DNA from 4 places in the Arthrobacter sp. 92 genome. Region 4 is predicted to be linked to each of the others. Evidence: riboswitches for the same ligand, from Rfam matches in the RefSeq annotation. Region 4 holds a riboswitch; each other region holds the start of a gene.

Region 1 (5,754 bases), 950 kb from region 4:
TGTCCGGCGCCAGGATGGCGGTGCTCCAGCCACCCAAGGCCGCGGCGAGGATCAAAGGCCAACCGCGCTGCCACAGCAACTGCACGGTCAGCCCGGCCAGCGGAAAAAGCAGCAGTTCACCGGCGAGCGCCACCGACGCCGACACCCAGTCGATCGACAGCGCCAGCACCAGGGTGATCAGCACGACGGCGGCGAACTTGGCCAGCGGGTTGGCGCGCGTGAGGAGGGCGCTGTTGCCCCGCAGGGTCAGGGCCTCCCTCACAGCGGACTCACCCCCGGATTCGTGAGCTCGGGTGCGCCGCGCTCCGGGGAGCCCAGTTTCAGCTCGGTGCCGCCGAGCACGGCGGTGAACTCCTGGTCGTGGGTGACGGAAACCACGGCGGTGCCGCCGTCCAGGAGCTCCGAGAGGAAGGATGCCAGTTCCGCCCAGGTGTTGGCGTCCTGGCCGAAGGTGGGTTCGTCCAGGACCAGCACCTGCGGGTGCGCCGCGAGGACCGTGGCCACCGAAAGCCGGCGTTTCTCGCCGCCGGAAAGTGTGTAGGGGTTGGCGTCCACCAGGGAGGCCAGCCGGAGCCGCTCCAGCAGTTCGTCCACGCGCTCCTCGCCGTGGCCCAGGTGCCGGGGTCCGAACATCAGCTCGTCCAGGACCCTGCCGGTGACGAACTGGTGTTCGGGCTCCTGGAACACCGTGCCGATCCGCGAGATCAGCTGTTCGGCCCGCCACTTGTAGGGATCGATGCCCGCACCCGTGCTGAGATCCACCGTGGCGGACACCTTGCCCGCCACCGGCTCAAGCAGTCCGGCGAGGGTCAGTGCGAACGTGGATTTTCCCGAACCGTTCGGCCCGGTGATGGTCAGCGCGTGGCCGGCGCGGACCTGGGCTGCTATGCCGGACTGGACCGGCGAGGGCGGGACTGTGGTGAAACCGCGGCGGCGGGGCCTTTCCCGGGAGACGGCCAACTGCTCCGTTGCAAGCAGCAGCGCACCGGCGTCGGGCTCCCCGCCGGTGCCGGACCGCTGGGTGCCGGACCCCTGACCGCCGGCGTCCGCGCCTGAGCGGCCACGGGTGGCCGGCACGTACCCGGGCACCCAGACTCCGGCGGCGGTGAGCATATCCCTGGCCTGTTCCAGCACCTGGTCGGGACTGCCGTCGATCAGCACCGCGGGGTCCGTGGAGGATCCCGGCTGCAGGACCACGATCCGGTCCACGAGGTCCTTCCACACGCCCACCCGGTGTTCCACCACCACCAGTGTGGCCCCGGCCTTGTCCAGGCAGCGGCCCACGGCGTCACGGACCTCCAGGACACCGACGGGGTCGAGATTGGCGGTGGGCTCGTCGAGCAGGATCAGTCCGGGGCGCATCGCCAGGATTCCCGCGAGCGCCAGGCGCTGCTTCTGGCCGCCCGAAAGGGCCGACGTCGGGTGGTCCAGCGAAAGGTGGGCAAGCCCGACGTCGTCGAGTGCTTCATGCACGCGCTTCCAGATTTCCTCGCGGGGCACGGAGAGGTTTTCCGCGCCGAAGGCCACGTCGTCGCCCAGGCGTGAGAGCACCACCTGGGTTTCGGGATCCTGCTGCATTAGCCCGGCGCGGCCGCGCTGGGCGCGAGGGGGCGCCCCATCGATCAGGAGGCTGCCGGTTTCGTCCGCATCCTCCGGGTCCCCGCCGGCCGCCCCGTGGGAGCCGGCGGCACTGTCCCCGAGGACCCCAGCCAGGGCGTGCAGGAGCGTGGACTTGCCCGCCCCCGAGGGGCCCAGCAGCAGCACCCGTTCGCCCGGACGGATGTCCAGGTCAAGGGCGCGGACAGCAGGACGGGGCCGGCCGGCGTGGCGCCAGCCCCAACCGCGTGCCGCGACTGCTGCCGGGCGGACACCGGCGTCGTGGGAGCTCATCAGGAGAAGACGGGCTCCGTTGCTGCCTTGCGGGAAGCGAAGGAGCTCAGCACGCCGGTCCTGGCGAGGCCACGGGTGGCAACCCATGAGACGGCACCGGCAATAACGGCGCCGGAGATGGCGCAGAACACGATGTAGGCGAGCTTGTCACCGGCTTCGTAGGCAATATTCCAGCCCCAGGGCATGAAGGAGTCGTTGAGGCCGCAGAAGAGGCCGGCGCCTGCGCCAGCCAGCAGGGAAACCGGCAGGTTGAACCGCTTGTAAATGAACGCCGCGAACACCAGTTCGGCGCCCAGGCCCTGCAGAACGCCGGAGATCAGCACCGTGGTGCCGTACTGCGAGCCCATGATCAGCTCGCCCGTGGCGGCCACGGTTTCGCAGAACAGCGCGGCGCCGGGCTTACGGACAATGAGCATGCCCAGGATGGCCGGAATCATCCAGCCGCCGGCGTAGAGCCCTGTCAGCGGCGGGTAAAGCGCGTTGACAGGCGTGGAGATCACGTTGGCGCCCTGGTCCCAGGCCCAGAAAATGACGCCGCCGGCCACGGCGGCGAGGGCGGCCACCACAATGTCCACCACCCGCCAGTTGTATTTGCTGCCGGTCAGCGTCTGCTTTGCAGAAATGTCAGTCATGTCTTCCTCCTGAAGTACAGGAGGGGAGAGTGTTCCCCGGCTTTGTCGCGGCGTTGCCGCCTGCTACCGGACACTCTGAGAACTCGACTCCCTTGCGCCGGTACTAGCCGGATCAGGTTCGAGGGTCTGCGGCTGTCCGCACTCTCAGCGCCCATCCACGGTTTCCTTGGATTGCTCCAGTGATGCCCGACGGCGGCGCTCCCCTGTCGTATCAAATCGCCCTTATGGGCGGTGCTCAGTTTACACCTGAATGACCTGTGATTCCCGGGCCGGCAGTCACAATCCGGCGGCGGTTTTCCTGGGCTTCGGTTCGGATGCTGCTGCAGCCATGGCATCAAACGACGTGGCCGAGCCAGGTGCTGCCAGAGCCCTTGGTCCCGCTCCAGGCGCCAACTGGTGGTCGAGGCGTTGGCGGGAATCCTCTCACGGATGCCGTTAGGCTAGGGAAAGCCCTGTTCCCCTCACAAGGAGTTCCTGTATGAACATCTTCATCAAGCTGCTTGGCACCGGAGTCAGCCTCCTGGCAGGCTTCGCCGGCACAAAGCTCGTGGACACCATCTGGGAAAAGAGCACCGGCAAGAAGCCCCCGAAGGGCGGCAAGGACGATGTTCCCACCACGCTCCGCTCCGCCCTGACGTTCGCCCTGATCTCGGCATCGGTCAGCGCGGTCATCCAGGTGCTCGCCAACCGCGGCACCCAGCGGGCCATCACCCGCTTCGCCAAGACCCAGGACATCGTCTAACCCGCAGGGTCAGGCCTCATCCTCGAGGCCCTGCTTATCTGCTGCCCGCTGCACCACGGCCTCCAGCTCATCGGTGGTGAGCAGTTCCTTGTGCAGGTGCTTGGTGCGGTAGCCCGCGCGGCCCACCATGTGAGCGGACACGGGTACGGTGAGCAGCTGGAAGATCCACGCCAGCAGAAGCACGGGCCATACCCACCAGGACCGCAGTTGAAGGCCCACCGCGGCCAGCAGCAGGAACAACCCCAGCACCTGCGGTTTGGTGGCCGCGTGCATCCGGCTCATGAGGTCCGGGAAGCGCAGCAGCCCGATGGCCGCGCCCAGGGACAGCACCGCGCCGCCCACCATAAAGACGGCCGAAACCGCATCAATCAGCCAGTCCATGCTCACTGCCTCAGGATTCATTGGGGTGGTCCCGCCTGTCCGCAACGAACCGCGCAACCGTCACCGAGCCGATGAAGCCGATGATGGACAGCGCCACCAGCAGCATCAGGTTGTTCAGGTGCCTGTTCACCGCCATGTCGATGCAGAGCGCCGCGCCGATGATGGCCAGCAGGACATCGGAGGCGAGGACGCGGTCCAGCAGCGATGGTCCGATGGCGATCCGCACAATTGCACCGGCCGCAGCCAGGGACAGGATTACGGCCGTTATGGCCAGGACAAGCTGCATCACGCGCCTGCTTCCTCCTTCAGTGCCAGAAGTTCTTCCTTGCTGCCCATAACCCTGATCAGCCCGGCCTCGGTGTCGCGGACCTCCTTGCGGAGCGCCACCACGTCCTCGGCGTTCCGCACGTTCAGCCCATGGATGTACAGCGTGGAGGTGGAGCGGTCCACTTCCACCACGAGCGAACCCGGGATCAGCGAGATCACGTGGCCGGTGGCCGTTACCATCAGGTCCGAGTGGCTTCTGAGCTGAACGGCAACGACGGCGTTGTTCACCTTGGGTCCGCGGACCACCGCCAGGTAAAACACCTGGAAGCTGGCCGCCACCACCTTGGTCAGGAAAAGCAGGGCGAACGGCACGGCATGCACGATGCTGAAGCGGCCGCCCAGCTCCACCGGCGGAAGATAGAAGAGCCTGGCCACCACGATCGCAATGAGGGCGCCGAAGAGCGCGTTGCCGGGGCTGAAGTCCTGCCAGAGCGCGCACCAGACGATCACCAGCCACACGAGCAGGGGCAGCTCCTGCCGGAGGGAGACGCGTCGCCGGCTCATTTCTGCCCCTGCGCCAGGGGCGGCACGGCCGCGTCTTCGCCCAGCACTGCCTGAATGTAGGACGACCGGTTCAGCATGTCCTGGGCGGACTGGTCCGCCACCTTGAACAGCGGGCCCGCAAAGACGGTCAAGGCGATCCCGAAAAGCACCAGCCCCAGGGTGGAGCCCACCATGGTCCGCGGCAAGAGCACCACGTTGTGCCTCCCGGCCCGGCTTCCGGTATCGGAGTTCTCCGGCGCGGCCAGCAGGACCGGGTCGGGGTGGTCGGCATCCTCGGGTTTGCGCCAGAACGCGCGGTTCCATACGCGGGCAACGGCCAGCAGGGTGAGCAGGCTGGTGAGGACGCCTCCGGTCACCAGCGCATACGCCAACGGGGTCCCCAGCTGGACGCCGGCCTGCAGCAGTCCGAGTTTCCCGAGGAAGCCGGACAGCGGTGGGATGCCCGCGAGGTTCATGGCGGGGATGAAGAACAGAAGGGCCAGCATCGGGGACAGTTTGGCCAGGCCGGCCACGCGGTCGATCGACGAGCTTCCGCCGCGGCGCTCGATTAGTCCAGTGACCAGGAAGAGGCTCGTCTGGATAGTAATGTGATGGACCACGTAGAACACCGCGGCGCCCAGCCCGGCCACGGAGGACATGGCCAGGCCGAACACCATGTACCCGATGTGGCTCACCAGGGTGAAGGACAGCAGACGTTTGATATCGCTCTGCGCCAAGGCACCCAAAATACCCACCACCATGGTCAGCAGAGCCGCCACCATTAGCGGATTGTTGAGCGTATCTCCCGGGAAGAGCAGGGTCTCGGTCCGGACCATCGCATAGACGCCCACCTTGGTCAGCAAGCCCGCGAACACGGCCGTCACGGGAGCCGGGGCCGTGGGATAGGAGTCTGGAAGCCAGAAGGAAAGCGGGAAGACGGCCGCCTTGATGCCGAAGGCAACCAGCAGCATGACGTGCAGCAGCGTGCGGGTCCCCTGGTCCAGGTCCGCGAGCTTGATGGCGAGGTCGGCCATATTGATGGTGCCCGTGGCGCCGTAGATCATGGCGATGGCAATCAGGAACAGCACGGAGGAAACCACCGAGACCACGGCGTAGGTGATGCCGGCGCGGATACGCGGCCCGGTTCCGCCCAGGGTCATCAGGACGTAGCTCGCGGTCAGGAGGATCTCAAACCCGACATAGAGGTTGAACAGGTCCCCGGAGAGGAAAGCATTGGACACCCCCGCCACCAGGATCAGGTAGGTGGGGTGGAAGATCGAGACCGGCGCGTCGCGGTCG
Region 2 (5,754 bases), 430 kb from region 4:
CCCTGCTTGAACAGTTCGTTTTCGATGCCCAGCTTGGCCAGGCGGTCCGCGAGGTAGCCGATTGCCTCCTCGTTGGTGAAGTCGGTCTGCTTGACCCATCGCACGGGCTTATCGCCCAGAACCCGGAACAGCGGCTCCAGGTTCTTCTCCTCGCGGCGGATGGTGAAGCCGGACTCGTTGACGGCGCGGGGCCTGAGCACCGGCGCATGGACCTTGGGCGGAGCCGAGGCGGCCGCGTCCCGGGCTGCCTTGACGATTTCGGCCATGGCGAAGCCGAGTTGGCGCAGGCCCTCGTGGCTCGTGGCCGAGATCTCGAAGACCTTGTACCCACGGGATTCGAGCTCAGGCCGGACGAATTCGGCCATGTCCCTGCCGTCGGGCAGGTCCACTTTGTTCAACGCCACGAGGCGGGGGCGGTGGTTCAGGGGCACCACTTCACCGTCGGCGCCGCTGTAGCTCATGTCGACGGCGTACTTCTCAAGCTCGGCCTCAATGACAGCAAGGTCGGAGAGCGGGTCGCGGTCGGCCTCGAGCGTGCCGCAGTCCAGCACGTGTACGAGGGCGGCGCAGCGCTCCACATGGCGCAGGAAGTGGTGGCCGAGGCCCTTGCCCTCGCTGGCGCCTTCGATCAGGCCCGGCACGTCAGCGATGGTGAAGCGGACTTCGCCGGCCTGGACCACGCCGAGGTTCGGGATGAGGGTGGTGAAGGGGTAGTCGGCAATCTTGGGCCGCGCGGCGGACATGGCCGCGATCAGGCTGGATTTGCCGGCCGAGGGGAAGCCCACAAGCGCGATGTCCGCGATGGACTTCAGTTCCAGGACGATGTCGCTGGACTCGCCCTCGATGCCCAGCAGCGCGAAGCCGGGGGCGCGGCGCTTCTGCGAGGAGAGTGCGGCGTTGCCGAGGCCGCCCTGGCCGCCGGCAGCAGCGATGAACTCGGTGCCCTCGCCCACGAGGTCAGCCAGGACCTCGCCGTCCTTGGACTTCACAACCGTGCCCTCGGGCACCGGAAGGATCAGCGTTTCGCCCTTCTTGCCGCCGCGCCAGTCACCCATTCCGGGTCCGCCGTTGGTGGCGTGCCGGTGGGGGGCGTGGTGGTAATCCAGCAGCGTGGTGGTCTGGGGGTCAACGCGCAGGATGACGTCGCCGCCGTCGCCGCCGTTGCCGCCGTCGGGTCCGCCGAGGGGCTTGAATTTCTCCCGGTGGACGGAGACACAGCCGTGGCCGCCGGTACCGCCGGATACGTGCAGTACTACCCGGTCTACAAAGCTAGCCACGTGGATCTCCTCAGTGCTTTTTCCTGGACGTGCGAAGACGCCAAGATGATTGTAATGCGGTTAAAAGAACAGTGGAGCGGACCAAATGGCCCGCCCCACCGCTTCAAGAATTGCTGTTACTCTGCAGCTGCAGCAGCCACAATGTTCACGACTCGACGACCACGGCGGGTGCCGAACTCGACGGCGCCGGGGGTCAGAGCGAACAGGGTGTCGTCGCCGCCGCGGCCAACGCCGGCGCCCGGGTGGAAGTGGGTGCCGCGCTGGCGGACGATGATCTCGCCTGCGGAAACTACCTGGCCGCCGAAGCGCTTGACGCCGAGGTACTGGGCGTTGGAGTCACGGCCGTTGCGAGTGGAGCTCGCGCCTTTTTTATGTGCCATTTGAAATGCCTGCCTTAAAAATTCTGGGGAATCTGTTGAAAACCTGAACAGTAACGGGTGGTTACTTGATACCGGTGATCTTGACCTTGGTCAATTCCTGACGGTGACCCTGGCGCTTCTTGTAACCGGTCTTGTTCTTGAACTTCTGGATGACGATCTTCGGACCACGAAGGTCCTGGAGGATCTCAGCCGTAACCGTTACCTTAGCCAGATCCGCAGCTGCGGACGTGACCTTCTCGCCGTCGACCAGCAACAGGGCGGGCAGCTCAATGGTGCTGCCGGCTCCACCGGCGACGCGGTTCAGGGTAACGAAGTCTCCAACGGAAACCTTCTCTTGGCGGCCGCCTGCGCGGACAATCGCGTACACCACTGGGGAACTCACTTCTCTCGACGTTTATTACTAGATTTGCGTGCGGAACCTGGGTCCAAATTCTTTGGCTTGGCTCACGCTGTGCCTCAACGCCGGTGGATTCCCTTGGGAACCCATGAGCTATCCCCTGGACAAATCCGGCTCGTATTCCAAGCGGAGCGTCCTTGAGGTCATAACCCAAGTGTTGGCGTAAGCACCGAAGATCTAGAATACGCTAATTTTGCCTTCGGCCGCAAATGAGGCTGGTTCCGGATGATGTTACGTGATAGGCGCCACTGGATGCTGATCGCGTGTTGCCCTTACGGTTTCCGGAACCGTGCCCAACTATCCTACCGGCTTACCGCCTTGTTGGCGTCAGGCGTGAAGGCGCGGCGCGTCGAAGAAATCCACCTCGTACCGGCACGACTGCCTGAACGCCACGGTCATGGCTTGGCGCTCCGCCTCCGATGCCGACCGGGCGGCTGCATCGGTGAACAGGATCGCCTGCTGGGTCGCGGCGGCGAATGCCTCATCCGCATAGGTCCGGAGCCAGTCCGCGTAGGGGTGCCCGGCCGGGGCGCCCGCGGCCAGAAACTCCCCGTGCAAAGCGGCGCCGACTTCGGCGTAGAGCCAGAAGCACGGCAGCGCTGCAGCAACCAGCACCCCATAGCTGCCCGACACCGAGGCGGCGAGAAGGTGGTCCACATAGGACTTCGTGACGGGCCCCAGCTCGACGGTCACGGAGCGGGTGCTGAGCCAGCTGCGGTGCAGCTCGGATTCGACCTCCAGGCACTGCTGCGCGGACCGGGCCCAGAACAGCTGCTCCGCCTCGCTGGGCGCAATGGCCGCCGCGCGTGCCAGAACCCGGGAGTACCCGTTGAGGTAGAGGGCGTCCTGCGCGAGGTAATAGCCGAAGTGCTGCTCAGACAGAGTCCCCTCGGCAAGTCCCTTGATGAACTCCAGGCGGTAGATGGCATCCAGATCCGCCTGGGCTTCAGCGCGCAGGGCCCCGGCGAACTGCCCTTCGCCCCAGGCAACCTCGCTGGACTTCAGGTGGTGGAAGTGGTGGACGGGGCCGTTGCCGGATCCCACCTCCAGGAGCCCTGATTCGCGCAGCGCGCCCTGCAGCCACGGCTTGACCTCACGCAGGGCGGCCTCCCAGTCGCCCAGCCGCGCTTGAGCGGTGGCCATGGCGGAGGACAGGGAGCATCCGGTGCCATGGCTGTTGCGCGTGTTGACACGCTCGCCGCCCACCACCACCACATCCTGGCTGAGCAGTCCCCCGGTGTTCACCAGGGCATCCGGGCAATCATCGACGTCGAGATGGCCTCCCTTGACCAGCACGGTGGTGCCGGTCTGGCTCGCCAGCCGTTTGCCCTGGTCCAGGGCGGTTTCCCAGTCCCGGGCCTGCGGCTCGTTGAGGAGCATGGCGAGTTCGGCGAGGTTGGGGGTCACCAGGTCGGCCAGCGGCAGAAGATCCCGCAGTTCCGCTTCCGCGGCCTCCTGCAGGAGCCGGTCGCCGCTGGTGGCGACCATCACCGGGTCAAGGACCACGACGCCGGGCCGGGACTTTTCGAGCCAGCTGCGGACGGCGGCAATCACCGAGGAGTCGCCAAGCATTCCGATCTTGACGGCATCCACGCTGATGTCCTCGCTGATAGCCTCCAGCTGCGCGGTCAGGAACTCAGCCGGCGGGACGTGGACCGCCCGGACACCCTGGGTGTTCTGGGCAGTCAGGGCAGTGATGGCGGCCATGCCGTAGCCACCGTTGGCGGCGATGCTCTTCAGGTCGGCCTGGATTCCCGCGCCGCCAGAGGGGTCCGAGCCGGCGATGGCCAGCACCCGGGGAATGGACCGGAGCTCCCGGGGCGGTGTTGCAGGGGCGGCCGGAGCGGACGCGGGGGCGTCTGGGGAGCCGTGGAGCGGCAGGAACGATGAGGACAAAGGAGACATCCCTTCGCCGGTGCTAGCCGGACAGGTTCAACGGGTGTGAATCTCAGCCGGCCCTGTGCGCGGCACCCCGTGTCAGTTACCCAGCTTATCGCGTGGACGCGGGGACAGCGCGGGTGCGGCCCGGGACCGGTGAAATTCACCGGTCCCGGGCCGCACGCGCTCGTGGGAGTCCAGGTCCGTCAAGCCGTGGACTTGCTGGAGCTCCGACTTGCTGGAGCTCTGCCTTCTAAGGGCTCCGCCTTCCTAGAGTTCTGACGCGGGAACGCCTACGCCCAGGATGATCGGCTCGCTGGCCGGGGCCTTGGCTGCCGCATCCCTCTTTGCCGGTTCGGGAGCCTTTGCCTCGTGGGAGTGCCGTGCGGGGGCTGCCGGAGCCGTCTCGTGATGTTCCACGGACGTCTCGTTGGCTGCGCCCTGGGCGCGGCTGGCGCTCCGGTGGCGGCGGGGCCGCCGGGTCCTGCCCTGCACTGCCGTGTGATCGGAGTAGTCGCCCTCGTCGACGGGCGTGGCAGCGGCCCGGGCCGCGGGGGCCTGGGCAACCGGCGCCTCGGCTGCGGGGGCCAGCCGCTCCGCGGACGGAGCTATCGGTTCAGCGGGCGCGCCGAGGTGGGCGAATGCTTCAGCGAGCCGGTCCAGGGACAATGCGGGGGCCGGGGCCTGCGCTTCGCCGGCATGCTCAACGAACGGCAACGCGACTTTTTCGCCGCCGAATGTCAAGACCGCCGCGGGACGGCCGGCCGCGGCGTCGTCGGACCCGGGAGCCCGGGAGGGTGCGGTCTTCGACGGCGCGGGCTGGACCGGAGCTGCCTGGATGGGCGCCGGACGTCCGGCTGTCGAAGGGGCGGCCGCCCCTTCGCTGACAACCTCGGCAACAGCCGCTGACGCTGCACGGGCGGCGTCGGCGTCGTGCAGGTGCGCTGCGTGCGCCGCGGCAGCGATGTTTGCCAATGCAGCGCGGGTGGCTTCCGCCTTCGCGTGGCGCTCGGCATCCGTGAGCTCATGGTGGTCCTGTGCCTGCGGCAACGGAACAGCCTCAAGCCCGGGCTGGCCGCCCTTGCCGCGGCGGCGGCTCTTGCGCTCCGTGCGGGCGGCCGGCTGTTGCTGCGTTTCCGTCCGCTGAACATGGTGCTCGGCCGCCACCGTGTTGGCGCGACGGTGCTCCACAGGCTCGTCATGGGTGACGATCCCGCGGCCGGCGCACACTTCACACTGCTCACCGAAGACTTCCAGCAGACCCGTGCCCATCCGCTTACGCGTCATCTGCACGAGGCCCAGCGAGGTCACCTCGGCCACCTGGTGTTTGGTCCGGTCGCGTCCGAGGCACTCCACCATGCGGCGCAGCACGAGGTCGCGGTTGGATTCGAGCACCATGTCGATGAAGTCGATCACGATGATGCCGCCAATGTCGCGCAGGCGCAGCTGCCGGACGACTTCCTCGGCCGCTTCGAGGTTGTTCTTGGTGACGGTTTCCTCGAGGTTGCCGCCCGAGCCGGTGAACTTGCCGGTGTTGACGTCCACCACGGTCATGGCCTCGGTGCGGTCGATCACGAGGGAACCGCCGGAGGGCAGGAAGACCTTGCGGTCCAGCGCCTTGTGGATCTGCTCGTCGATGCGCCAGGCTGCGAAAATGTCCTGGTCCTTGGTCCACTTTTCGAGCCGGCCGACGAGGTCCGGGGCAACGTAGGTGACATAGGCCTCGATCGTGTCCCAGGCCTCCTCGCCGGAGACGATCAGCTTGGAGAAGTCCTCGTTGAAGACATCCCGGACCACCTTGATGGTGAGGTCGGGTTCGCCG
Region 3 (5,754 bases), 350 kb from region 4:
GCCGCACGTAACCCCGGGCCTCCTCCACACCGAAGGGCATGTCCTCCTCGGCAGCCCAGCTGGCAGCCACTTCCTCAAGGACATCGCCCTCCCCCTCGGACTCGTAGCTGAGCAGTTCCGCGAGAGCCCGCACCATGGCCGCCGGGACGCCCAGGAGTGAATCACTGGCCACATCCACCATGGCCAGTTCGTAGTCGGCGCCTGCTGCATGCACCGCTGCCCCTGCCAGATCGCCGAGCTGTTCAATCTCAAAATCGCTGATGTCCGGAATCCGCACGGCGCCGGGCGCCGCCGGACCCCCGCCATCAAGAACGGCTGCGCGTTTGAGCGCCTCGTCGTGGGTCGCAACAAAGATTTCGGTGAACCCCATGGAGATCGTTCCTCATTCCGTCTGTGGTTTCGGGCCTTTCGGGCGGCCGCGGGCCGCCCGAGCCCTTCCGCATCAGCCTAGCCCAGACGACGGGACCAAGGGTGTTGCGGCGGGGCCCGGATCCGGTTTGGCCACGGGCCCGCGGACCGCAGAGTTGCGCGCCCGCGTGACGTCGCCCCACCTGGAGATGGACGTGCCCGACGCTGGCGGCCGACTCAGGCTGCAACGTCACGGCTTCCTCGGTCAGGGACTGCGGGCCCACTGCGCGGTCGGGGCAAAATTAGGTGAAGCTTCAATTCATTCCTGCCGGCAAGGACTCGCCGCGCAGGACGATCTGCTTCGGTTGCCTTAGGGTGCTGAGCGAGCCCCGGGGATCTTCGGCGCAGACGATGACGTCGGCACTGGCGCCCTCTGAAATGCCTGCCGCGCCGAGCCACGTGCGCGCGCCCCAGGATCCCGCATCCAGGGCTGCTGCGGCCGGGAGCCCGGCGGCGTGCAGAGCCTGGAGTTCGTCCACGATGCGGCCGTGCCGGATCACGCTGCCTGCGTCGGTTCCGGCGTAGATCGCCACTCCGGCCTCGAATGCTTCCAGGATCCGCTCGGCCCTGCCCAACCAGAGGTCCCGCATGTGTGCGGCGTAGCGCGGGAATTTGCTCTCCGCCCGGGCTGCGATCTCCGGGAAGGTTGCAATGTTGATCAGGGTGGGAACGATCGGGACGCGCTGTTCCACGAACCTGGGGATGTGCCGCGGGAGCAGGCCCGTGCCGTGTTCGATGCAGTCAATGCCGGCGTCCAGCATGTCGTCCAGGGTGGTTTCGGCGAAGCAGTGAGCCGTTACCCTGGCACCCTCGTCATGCGCGGCCTGGACGGCATCCTTCACCGCCGAGGCCGGGAAGGAGGCGGCGAGATCGCCGGCGCCGCGGTCGATCCAGTCCCCCACGAGCTTCACCCAGCCGTCGCCGGCCCGGGCCTGTTTTCGCACGGCCTCCACCAGTTCGCCCGGCTCCACCTCCACCGCGAGTCCCCGCAGGTAGCGGCGGGTTCTGGCAATGTGCCGCCCGGCCCGAATGATCCGGGGCATGCCCGGCCGGCGCTGGAGCCACCGGGTGTCGTTCACTGCTCCGGCGTCACGGACCAGCAGGGTGCCGGCCGAGCGGTCCGCCAGAGCCTGCGCCTCCGCCACAGCGTCGGAGACCAAACCGCCCGGTCCCAGGCCAATGTGGCAGTGGGCGTCCACCAGGCCGGGGATAACCCATCCGTCCAGCACCAGCTCCGGCGTCGCGGCCGGCCTGGTGAAGGTCAGTGTGCCGTCCACCGACCACAGCCCGCGCCGTTCGGTGGACGCCGACGTGAGGATGGTTCCGCTGAACTCGATGATTCCCGCCATGAGCTAAAGCTTAAACCTCCCGCGCGTCCCGGCGCCCGACAGCCCCGTCACGGACGGGCACCTCCCAAGGGGGTTGTGGTAGCTTCGTCTACGACCACACGGGTGCCCCTGCAGGGGCTGAGATCGGGCTGATGCAGCCTGCGACCGTTGAACCTGTCCGGGTAATGCCGGCGAAGGAAGTGAGTATTCCTTGAATACGCAAGAAACACAGTTGTTCCCTGCCCAAAATGGGTCCGCCCAGGACGGGGTCGGTTCCGATCAGCCTGAGACCCAGTCGCTGAAATCCCACTCGCTGGCCTTCATCGGCGACGAGGAAAACGGCATCCGTGTCCCGGTGACCACCATCGCGTTGGAGAAGTCACCGGACGGCAGCACGAATCCTCCATTCCAGGTGTACCGGACCGCCGGTCCGGGCAGCGACCCCGTGGTGGGGCTTGAGCCGTTCCGCACCCAGTGGATTGAGTCCCGTGGAGACACCGAGCCGTACAGCGGGCGGGAACGGAACCTGCTCGACGACGGTAAGTCCGCCGTGCGCCGCGGGGCCGCCTCCGCCGAGTGGAAGGGCGGGCAGCCTGTGCCACGCCGCGCCGTCGAGGGCAGGACCGTCACCCAGATGCACTACGCGCGTCAGGGCGTCGTCACGCCCGAGATGCGTTTTGTGGCCCTGCGCGAAAACTGCGATGTGGAGCTGGTGCGCAGCGAAGTCGCTGCAGGCCGGGCAATCATCCCCAACAACATCAACCACCCGGAATCCGAGCCGATGATCATCGGCAAGGCCTTCCTGGTGAAGATCAACGCCAACATCGGCAACTCAGCGGTCACCAGTTCCATTGCCGAGGAAGTGGACAAGCTGCAGTGGGCCACCCAGTGGGGTGCGGACACCGTAATGGACCTGTCCACCGGCGATGACATCCACACCACCCGTGAATGGATCATCCGGAACTCCCCCGTGCCGATCGGCACTGTCCCGATCTACCAGGCGCTGGAGAAGGTAAACGGTCAGGCCAACGAGCTGACGTGGGAGATCTTCCGCGACACCGTGATCGAACAGTGCGAGCAGGGCGTGGACTACATGACCATCCACGCCGGGGTCCTGCTGAGGTACGTGCCGCTGACCGCGAGCCGCGTGACCGGCATCGTGTCGCGCGGCGGTTCCATCATGGCCGGCTGGTGCCTTGCGCACCACCAGGAGAACTTCCTCTACACCCACTTCGATGAGCTCTGCGAAATCTTCGCCAAGTACGACGTCGCATTTTCGCTCGGGGACGGGCTGCGCCCGGGTTCCACAGCAGATGCCAATGACGCGGCCCAGTTCGCCGAACTGGACACTTTGGCCGAACTGACGCAGCGCGCCTGGGAGTTTGACGTGCAGGTGATGGTGGAAGGCCCCGGGCACGTGCCGTTCCACCTGGTCCGCGAAAACGTCGAACGCCAGCAGGAACTCTGCAAGGGCGCGCCGTTCTACACGCTTGGGCCGCTGGTGACCGACATCGCACCGGGGTATGACCACATCACCTCGGCCATCGGCGCCACCGAAATCGCGCGCTACGGCACCGCAATGCTTTGCTATGTGACGCCCAAGGAACACCTGGGACTGCCGAACAAGGACGACGTCAAGACCGGCGTGATCACCTACAAGATCGCAGCCCACGCCGCCGACCTCGCCAAGGGCCACCCGGGAGCTCACGAGCGGGACGACGCCTTGTCGAAGGCGCGGTTCGAGTTCCGCTGGCGCGACCAGTTCGCCTTGTCCCTGGACCCGGTCACGGCCGAGGCTTTCCACGACGAGACGCTTCCCGCCGAGCCTGCCAAGACCGCACACTTCTGCTCCATGTGCGGCCCGAAGTTCTGCTCCATGCGCATCAGCCAGGACATCCGCGACGAGTATGGCTCAGCCGAAGCCCAGGCTGCCCTGGCCGAGATGGCCGCAGGCATGAGGGAGAAGAGCGACGAGTTTCTCGCCTCGGGCGGCAAGGTCTACCTGCCGGAGCTGCAGCCGCCGGCAAAGGGTGACGCGTCCGTCAGGACGCCTGCTGGTGCTGACGCCGGCTGACATCGGCGATGAAGGACCGGATGATCCGGTCCCCCTCCACTGAGTCCTGAGGCCGGTGTCCGCCCGCGGCAACGCGGTGCAGGGCGCCGGTCTCACGGAGGTAGCCGGCAATTTCCTCATACAGGGGCTCCCAGCCGCCGGTGAGCACAAGCGTCGGCACGCCAGGGACGATCTCCAGCGGCGCGTCCCACGGGGGCGCCTGCAGCCGGAGCCGCCGAGCCGAGTCCCGTGACTCCGCCGTGCCGGGGTCCTGGGCGTGTGCGGAGAATGCGCGCCGGACAAACTCACGCTCGAAGTCATCGTCGCCGAGTTGGTGGCGCACATCGAACAGGGGCTGCATCAGAGCCCGGTGCGCCGCCGTGGCGGGGAGCTCTGCGGTCAGCGACAGGCACGCCGGCTCAACCAGTGTCAACGAGTGGACGAGGTCAGGGCGCTCCACGGCTGCCATCATGGCGGCGATGGCGCCATGCGAGTGCGCCACCACGTGGCCGCCGGCAGCACCACGGCCATCATCCGCCAGGGCCCCGAGCACGATCCGGGCATCGGCCTGGAAGTCCGACTCCAAGGGTTCGGCCGAGGCATCGAAGCCATGGCGGCGCAGGAACAGGGCGTCGTAGGCCAGGGCCATGCCGTGCTGCTTTGGCCACGCGGCGGAGCCGAAGCTCCCGGCACCGTGAACGAACACTACGCGCTGCTTAAACATGCCCCAACCTTATGGCAATCGCCGGACATTACGGCCGCCCGTCATCGGAGTCCCTGCTTCGCAGCCAGACGCTACTTGCTGCCGCCGAGGAACTTGTCAAAGCCCTTGGGGAGGTTCAGCTGGGACGGATCGAAGTCGGCGTCCTGCTGACCGAACGCCGCGCCCGTGGGCAGCGCCTTGGCGGCATTGGCCCGCCGCGACTCGGCCTCACGCAGTTCCTGGGCGGCCTTGGCCGGGTTCCCGGAACGGGCTTTTTTCTTGGGAGCGCTCTTTGCGCTCTTGCGCGCCCCGCCCCCGCCCCCCATGCCCGGCATACCGGGCATGCCGGGCATGCCGCCGCCGGCCGCCATCTTCTTCATCATCTTCTGGGCCTGCGCAAATCGCTCCAGCAGTCCGTTGACCTCAGATACGTGCACGCCCGAGCCCTTGGCGATGCGGGCGCGGCGCGAGCCGTTGATGATCTTGGGCGCAACGCGCTCGTGCGGCGTCATGGACCGGACAATGGCCTCTACGCGGTCGATCTCGCGCTCGTCGAACTGCTCCAGCTGCTGACGGATATTCTGTGCCCCGGGCATCATCATGAGCATTTTCTTCATGGAGCCCATGTTGCGGATCTGCTGCATCTGGGACAGGAAGTCATCCAGGGTGAAGTCTTCCTGGTCGGCGAATTTCTTCGCCATGCGGGCCGCTTCGTCCTTGTCCCAGGACTTCTCCGCCTGCTCGATCAGGGTCAGGACGTCACCCATGTCAAGGATGCGCGAGGCCATGCGGTCCGGGTGGAAGAGCTCGAAGTCATCCAGGCCTTCGCCTGTGGATGCGAACATCACCGGCTTGCCGGTCACCGACGCGACGGACAGCGCGGCACCGCCGCGGGCGTCGCCGTCGAGCTTGGAGAGCACGATGCCGGTGAAGTTGACACCTTCATCGAAGGCCATCGCCGTGTTCACGGCGTCCTGGCCGATCATGGAGTCGACCACGAACAGGACTTCGTTGGGGACAATGGCGCGGCGGATCTGGCGCGCCTGTTCCATCATCTCGGCATCGACGCCGGTCCGGCCCGCGGTGTCCACAATCACGACGTCGTGCAGGGTGCGCTTGGCTTCCTCCACCCCGGCGCGGGCGACGGCGACGGGGTCCCCGGCGGGGTGGTCCAGCTCCGTGGAGCTGGCCCCTGGATGCGGGGCGAAGACGGGAACGCCGGCGCGCTGGCCGACGACCTGCAGCTGCGTGACCGCGTTGGG
Region 4 (5,754 bases):
TCCGCGATCTCGTGCGGCTTCTCGTCCGAGATGATGGTTTCTTCGGGCTCGATCGATTCCAGACCGGTTTCGTCGGTCAGAAGCTGGTGCGTATGCAATTCACTCACAGGGGAGTTTCCTTATTCATTTGGGCATTGGCGCTGCCTGCTCAACGGGGCCGGCCGCAGTGGCCGTTTCGGAGCACGCTCAGGCGCGCAAGCAAATCCAGTGGAAGCCGATCGCGGGCTATCTAAATGCTGGCACTGGTGACCAGCGGGTGTATCTCAAGATCGCGTAGGGGCGGGCTTGTTGAATTCGAAAATCATGTGAATCAACGACCGGGCATCCATTTCTACACCTTCAGTCTAGCTGTACATGGCAACTTTCCCTGACGACGGCGTTGCCGGTGCGGCGGAAATCAGCCGATGAGCTCCAGCCGGATCTCCCGCGTGGCGATGTCGGAGGAGATCAGCCGGACGCGCACTGTGGTGCCTGACTCCAGTTCGCCCGGGCACCGGGCGGTCACTGCCGGCCGGGCGATCTGGATGATTCCGGAGGGTCCGTTTCCGTTTCCGCCGTTGCCGTTGGTGCCGTTCCCGTTCGGCTTGGCCGGCTTGGAGCCGGAAATCACCACCGCATCGAATTCCTGGCCGATGTGGTTGATCAGGAGCGCGGCCTCCACTGTGTCCAAGGCCAAACGTTCCATCCGGGCTGCCAGTTGGTCCGAGGCAGCCATGATCTCCGGCAGCGAGGGGAGCGCCTCCCGTGCCCAGTCCGGCACAGCGGTGCCATTGCTCAGCGCTTCGCAGATGACCAGTACAAAGCGGTCAATGAGCCGCCGCAGCGGAGCCGTGGTGTGGGCATAGGCCGCGCCGATTGCCGATTGCTTGGCGTCCTCGGGCACGGCGCCGTCGAAGTGTGTGTACCCGGCGCCACGAAAAAGCATGCCGGCCGAGTGCATGATGGCCAGCTGCCGGGGGTCCGTGGGATCCAGAGAGCGGAGGTATTCGCCGTACGTGGCTTCTCCGTCCCAAGGCCTTCCCAACGCGTTGGTCTGCCGTTTGAAGTGCAGGAGAGAACGCTCGTCGGGGGCCGGCATGGTGCGCAGAATGCCGACCTTGCCCTGGAGCATGAGGTCCGCGGCGGCCATCCCGGTCATCAGTGAGATCTGGGCGTTCCAGTCTTCCACCGGAAGGGACGGGGCGGCATTGATCCGGTAGCCGCCGTCGGGCAGCTGTTCAATTTCCTGATCCGGCATATTCAGGCTGGCGCCTCCGCGCAGCCGTTCCAGTTCCACACGCTTGAGTCCCACTTCCTTCAACAGCTGGAGGACCGGCGGGGCAGCCCCGGCGTCGAGTTCGGCCTGGACCCCGTGATAACTCAGCTTCGCCCGGCTGCGGATCCGCGCCCGCCGCACGAGCACCGCCGAAACGTCGGCGCCGGCGTCGAGGTCGAACTCCCAAACAAACGCGGAGCAAAGCTGCCCGGCAAGCAGGCTTCCTGCTTGTTCACTAATGACTTCCGGGTGCAGCGGAATGCGTCCGTCCGGAGCATAAAATGTCTGGCCGCGGCGGCGGGTTTCGGCGTCGAGGGCGCTTCCGGGGGCCACGAAGGACGGGACGTCGGCGATGGCGTAGTACACCTTGTAGCCTTCGCCGGCCCGTTCGATGAAAAGGGCCTGGTCCAGGTCCGTGGACGACGCCGGGTCGATGGTAACGAAGTCGATGTCCGTCAGATCCAAGTCGGGCATCTTGTGTTCGGCAATGGCTGCCAGGGCATCCTGGAGGACGTCTGCGGGGAAGGGGCCCGGTAGCTCCAGCTCGGTGCGCAATGCCTTCAGGGCTTCGGCCAGCCGGTTGGTCTCTTCGTGGACGCTGGGGGACAGGCGATGGTGTGACACGAAAGTCAGATTAGCTCCATTTTCGCCATTAGTCTTGAAGGATGAGCACATCCCGGGCTGACACTGCTCCTTCCGACAGATTCGTGGCAGATCTCCTTGGCGTGATGGCTTATGGGGAGCTTTCGGCCTTCGAACGGTTCGCGGCCGATGCCAGGTATTCGCCCACCCTGCACGACCGGGCGGTCCTGGGCCGGATGGCCGTCACCGAGTTTCAACACTACGAACTGGTGAGCGCCAAGCTGGCTGAGATGGGTATCGATGCCGAAGACGCCATGCTCCCCTTCCAAACGTCCGTTGATCATTTTCACGAACGCACACGGCCGGGGGACTGGTACGAATCTTTGATGAAGGCGTACGTGATTGACACGGTGTCCGCTGATTTCTACCGTGAGATTTCCCGTTACGTGGATGCCGGCGCCCGCGCCGTCATCGAGCGCATCCAGGCTTCGGACGAGACGACGGATGTGCTCCGCGAGAGGCTCAGACGTGCCTTGGCCGACGATCCGCGCCTCGCCTCGCGGCTGGCACTGTGGGGCCGCCGGCTGCTCGGCGAAGCGCTGACCCAGGCACAACGGGTTGGTTCCGAGCACGCGTTCCTCAGCGCCCTGATCGGCGGCGCGGATGCGGCGGGAGCGAAAATCCTGGTGGGCGGCGTCATGGCTGGGCTGGCCGAGAAGCACGCCAGGCGCATGACGCAACTGGGGTTGACCGGTTAGAGCCGCGTCTGGCACCTGCGGGACGCCCTAGCTGCGCGGCGGACGCAACGGACACCGCCGCCGGATCAGGACCCCGCGGCGTCCAGCGCCTGCAGCAGCAAGCGGGCCGCCTCGGCCGGATCGTCGGCGTCGGTGATGGCACGGACAACCACAATGCGTTCGGCGCCGGCCGCAACCACCTGCTCGACATTGGTCAGGTCGATCCCGCCGATGGCAAACCAGGGGAGCACGCCTTCCACAGTTCCCACATCCGAGCGCCGGATTGCCTCCGCGGCGTACTTCACCAGATCCAGCCCGACGGCGGCGCGCCCGGGCTTCGTGGGGGTGGCCCAGACCGGGCCGACGCAGAAGTAGTCCAGCCCCTTCCTGCCCGGGGACGCCAGAATGGCGGCGTCCACTTGCTCGGCGGAATGCGTGGACAGGCCGATCACCGTGTTCTTGCCCAGCATTTTGCGGGCCGAGCTGAGGGGGATGTCCTTCTGCCCGATGTGGAACACCGGAGCCCCGGACAAGGATGCGATGTCCGCACGGTCGTTGACGGCCCACAACCGGCCGTGGCGCTGGGATGCGGACTGCAGCACCTCCAGCAGCTCGAGCTCTTCGGCGGCTTCGAGGTTCTTATCGCGGAGCTGGATGATGTCCACGCCGCCGGCGAATGCGGCGTCGACGAAGTCTGCGAAGTCTCCCCGGTCGCTGCGGGCATCAGTGCAGAGGTAGAGGCGGGCGGTGGTGTGGACGGCTTGCTCGGTCATGGAACCAGCCTAGTTCCTCTAAACTGGGGAGGTACCGCGGGAGCCCGCCGCAGCTGTCACAATTTGCTGCAGGGCTGAGAGGGCGTCAGAGCCGACCGCTTGACCTGATCCGGTTAGTACCGGCGTAGGGAAGGATGTGTATGAACCCCCAAACCAGCCGCACAGCTCCTGGGCAGGGAACCCCTGAATCCGCAAGCCCTGATTCCGCGGCGCCTGATTCCGCGGCGCCTGGTTCCGGACCGCTGCATGCGGACGTGGCGGTGATCGGTGGCGGCATCATCGGCCACGGAATCGCTTGGGAAGCCAGGCGTTCGGGACGGTCCGTTGTGGTGATCGACCATGCGCCGGGAACGGGAGCCAGCTGGGCGGCCGCCGGCATGCTGGCACCTGTGAGCGAACTCCACTACCAGGAGGAAGACCTCCTGGGTCTCATGCTTGAGTCATCCAGGCTGTGGCCGGCGTTCGCAGCCAGCCTCGCCTCGCCGCCGGCCGCCGGATCTCCGGACCAGCAGGCGGCGGAGACCGGATACCGGACGACGTCGACCCTGGCGGTGGGTGCCGACGCCGCGGACCGCCGCACCCTCGCCGACCTCCGCGCGGTCCAGCAGGAGCACGGCCTCACGGTTGAACCACTGACCATCCGCGAGGCCAGATCCCGGGAACCGTTGCTGAGCCCGGGCATCTCCTGCGCCTTCGACATCCCCGCCGACCACCAGGTGGATCCCCGGAAGCTCCTGGCCCGGATCGCCGGGGCCCTGGCGGAGCACGCGCAAACGTCCCGGGTTTCCGGCGCTGCCGACGGCTACGCCGTCCGGGACAGGGCCGTTGGACTTCTCTGGGATGACGGCCGCGTCAGCGGCGTCCGCCTTGCCGGCGGAGGCGCCGTGCACGCCACCGAAACCATCGTGGCCAACGGTCTTGAGGCGGGCTCACTCGACGGGTTGCCCGAGGGGCTCAACCTGCCGCTGCGGCCTGTTTACGGCGACATCCTCCGTCTCCGTGTCCCGGAGCACCTGCAGCCGCTGCTGACCTCCACCGTGCGCGGCATGGTCCACGGAATTCCCGTCTACATCGTTCCCCGGCTGGATGGCACGGTGGTCATCGGAGCAACCCAGCGGGAAGACCAGCCAGCCGGGTCCGCGCGGACCGGTGCGGGGCGGGCCGGGGCGTCGCACGCCACGGTCTCCGCGGGAGGCGTCTACCAACTTCTCCGCGACGCCCAGGTGCTGGTTCCCGCCGTCGCGGAACTGGAACTTCTGGAATCCACGGCACGGGCCCGTCCCGGCACGCCGGACAATGCGCCGCTGCTGGGCCGCGTCCCAGACGCCCGCGGCACCGACATTCCGGGACTCATCATTGCCACCGGCTTTTTCCGCCACGGAGTCCTGCTGACCCCCGTGGCGGCCGCGATCTGCCGGCAACTGATGGACGGCACGGGGGATCCCCGGTGGGCGAATTTCCATCCCGGGCGCTTCCGCGCGGGAACCGGGTCGAAACACCCGGCCGCAGTATCCGCAGGCAGCGCCACACTTGACCCGAACAAGGAAACAGCATGAACATCAAACTCAACGGATCGGTTCACACCGTGGACGACGGCGCATCGGTCACCACCCTCATCAGCCAGGTCACCGGCCGGAACCTTGCGGCCGACGGACAAGCAGCCGACGGCAGGAAGCTTGGGGTGGCTGTGGCCCGTAATTCAGAGGTGGTGCCCCGCAGCCAGTGGTTCGTCACCATGCTCGACGAGGGCGACGACGTCGAGCTCGTTACAGCAGTACAGGGAGGTTGAGCACCATGACAGGAACCACGGCTGCCGGAGCCATGCGCGCCGCCGGGCAGGTAATGGCCGATCCGTTCGTAGTGGACGGCGTTTCGCTGGGGTCCCGGCTGATTATGGGCACGGGCGGGGCGCCGAGCCTGGACGGGCTGGGCGCGGCCCTGGTGGCGTCGGGCACTGAACTGACCACCGTGGCCATGCGCCGCTACTCGCCAGCCGAGACCGGATCCCTCTTCCAGCTCCTGGTGGACCACAAGATCCGGGTGCTGCCCAACACGGCCGGCTGCTTCACGGCCAAGGACGCCGTGATGACGGCGGAGCTGGCCCGGGAAGCGCTGGAAACTGACTGGGTGAAGCTGGAGGTGATCGCCGATGAGCACACACTCCTGCCGGATGCCGTGGAACTGGTGGACGCCACCGAACAGCTCGTCAACCGCGGCTTCAAGGTCTTCGCCTACACCAACGATGATCCAGTGCTGGCGCTAAGGCTTGAAAACCTCGGCGCCACCGCTGTGATGCCGCTGGGGGCACCCATTGGCACCGGACTGGGCATCCTGAACCCGCACAACATTGAGCTGATCGTGGCGAGGGCGTCCGTGCCGGTGGTGCTGGATGCCGGGATCGGCACCG

What was found. A riboswitch is a leader RNA that binds a small molecule or an ion and turns the genes downstream of it on or off. The one in region 4 is predicted to bind thiamine pyrophosphate.
Region 1: linked by a shared signal. The riboswitch ahead of ACP4XC_RS21625 (ECF transporter S component) and the one ahead of thiO (glycine oxidase ThiO) in region 4 are both predicted to bind thiamine pyrophosphate.
Region 2: linked by a shared signal. The riboswitch ahead of ACP4XC_RS15100 (bifunctional hydroxymethylpyrimidine kinase/phosphomethylpyrimidine kinase) and the one ahead of thiO (glycine oxidase ThiO) in region 4 are both predicted to bind thiamine pyrophosphate.
Region 3: linked by a shared signal. The riboswitch ahead of thiC (phosphomethylpyrimidine synthase ThiC) and the one ahead of thiO (glycine oxidase ThiO) in region 4 are both predicted to bind thiamine pyrophosphate.

Annotation. Positions count from the first base shown of each region.
Region 1 covers NZ_CP189863.1:4,634,870-4,640,623, forward strand. Annotated here, with positions in the region: gene ACP4XC_RS21615 (energy-coupling factor transporter transmembrane component T family protein) at 1-262, opposite strand, end outside; gene ACP4XC_RS21620 (ABC transporter ATP-binding protein) at 259-1,890, opposite strand; gene ACP4XC_RS21625 (ECF transporter S component) at 1,890-2,522, opposite strand; TPP riboswitch at 2,594-2,737, opposite strand; gene ACP4XC_RS21630 (DUF4235 domain-containing protein) at 3,001-3,264, shown strand; gene mnhG (monovalent cation/H(+) antiporter subunit G) at 3,274-3,666, opposite strand; gene ACP4XC_RS21640 (monovalent cation/H+ antiporter complex subunit F) at 3,656-3,931, opposite strand; gene ACP4XC_RS21645 (Na+/H+ antiporter subunit E) at 3,931-4,476, opposite strand; gene ACP4XC_RS21650 (Na+/H+ antiporter subunit D) at 4,473-5,754, opposite strand, start outside.
Region 2 covers NZ_CP189863.1:3,253,442-3,259,195, forward strand. Annotated here, with positions in the region: gene obgE (GTPase ObgE) at 1-1,277, opposite strand, end outside; gene rpmA (50S ribosomal protein L27) at 1,394-1,657, opposite strand; gene rplU (50S ribosomal protein L21) at 1,719-2,027, opposite strand; gene ACP4XC_RS15100 (bifunctional hydroxymethylpyrimidine kinase/phosphomethylpyrimidine kinase) at 2,382-3,959, opposite strand; TPP riboswitch at 3,942-4,039, opposite strand; gene ACP4XC_RS15105 (Rne/Rng family ribonuclease) at 4,203-5,754, opposite strand, start outside.
Region 3 covers NZ_CP189863.1:3,338,736-3,344,489, forward strand. Annotated here, with positions in the region: gene ACP4XC_RS15515 (hypothetical protein) at 1-370, opposite strand, end outside; gene ACP4XC_RS15520 (amidohydrolase family protein) at 663-1,757, opposite strand; TPP riboswitch at 1,846-1,953, shown strand; gene thiC (phosphomethylpyrimidine synthase ThiC) at 1,948-3,810, shown strand; gene ACP4XC_RS15530 (alpha/beta fold hydrolase) at 3,779-4,513, opposite strand; gene ffh (signal recognition particle protein) at 4,585-5,754, opposite strand, start outside.
Region 4 covers NZ_CP189863.1:3,685,627-3,691,380, reverse strand. Annotated here, with positions in the region: gene ACP4XC_RS17095 (DEAD/DEAH box helicase) at 1-107, opposite strand, end outside; gene ACP4XC_RS17090 (RNB domain-containing ribonuclease) at 398-1,879, opposite strand; gene ACP4XC_RS17085 (ferritin-like fold-containing protein) at 1,921-2,595, shown strand; gene thiE (thiamine phosphate synthase) at 2,661-3,347, opposite strand; TPP riboswitch at 3,374-3,495, shown strand; gene thiO (glycine oxidase ThiO) at 3,488-4,903, shown strand; gene thiS (sulfur carrier protein ThiS) at 4,900-5,136, shown strand; gene ACP4XC_RS17065 (thiazole synthase) at 5,142-5,754, shown strand, end outside.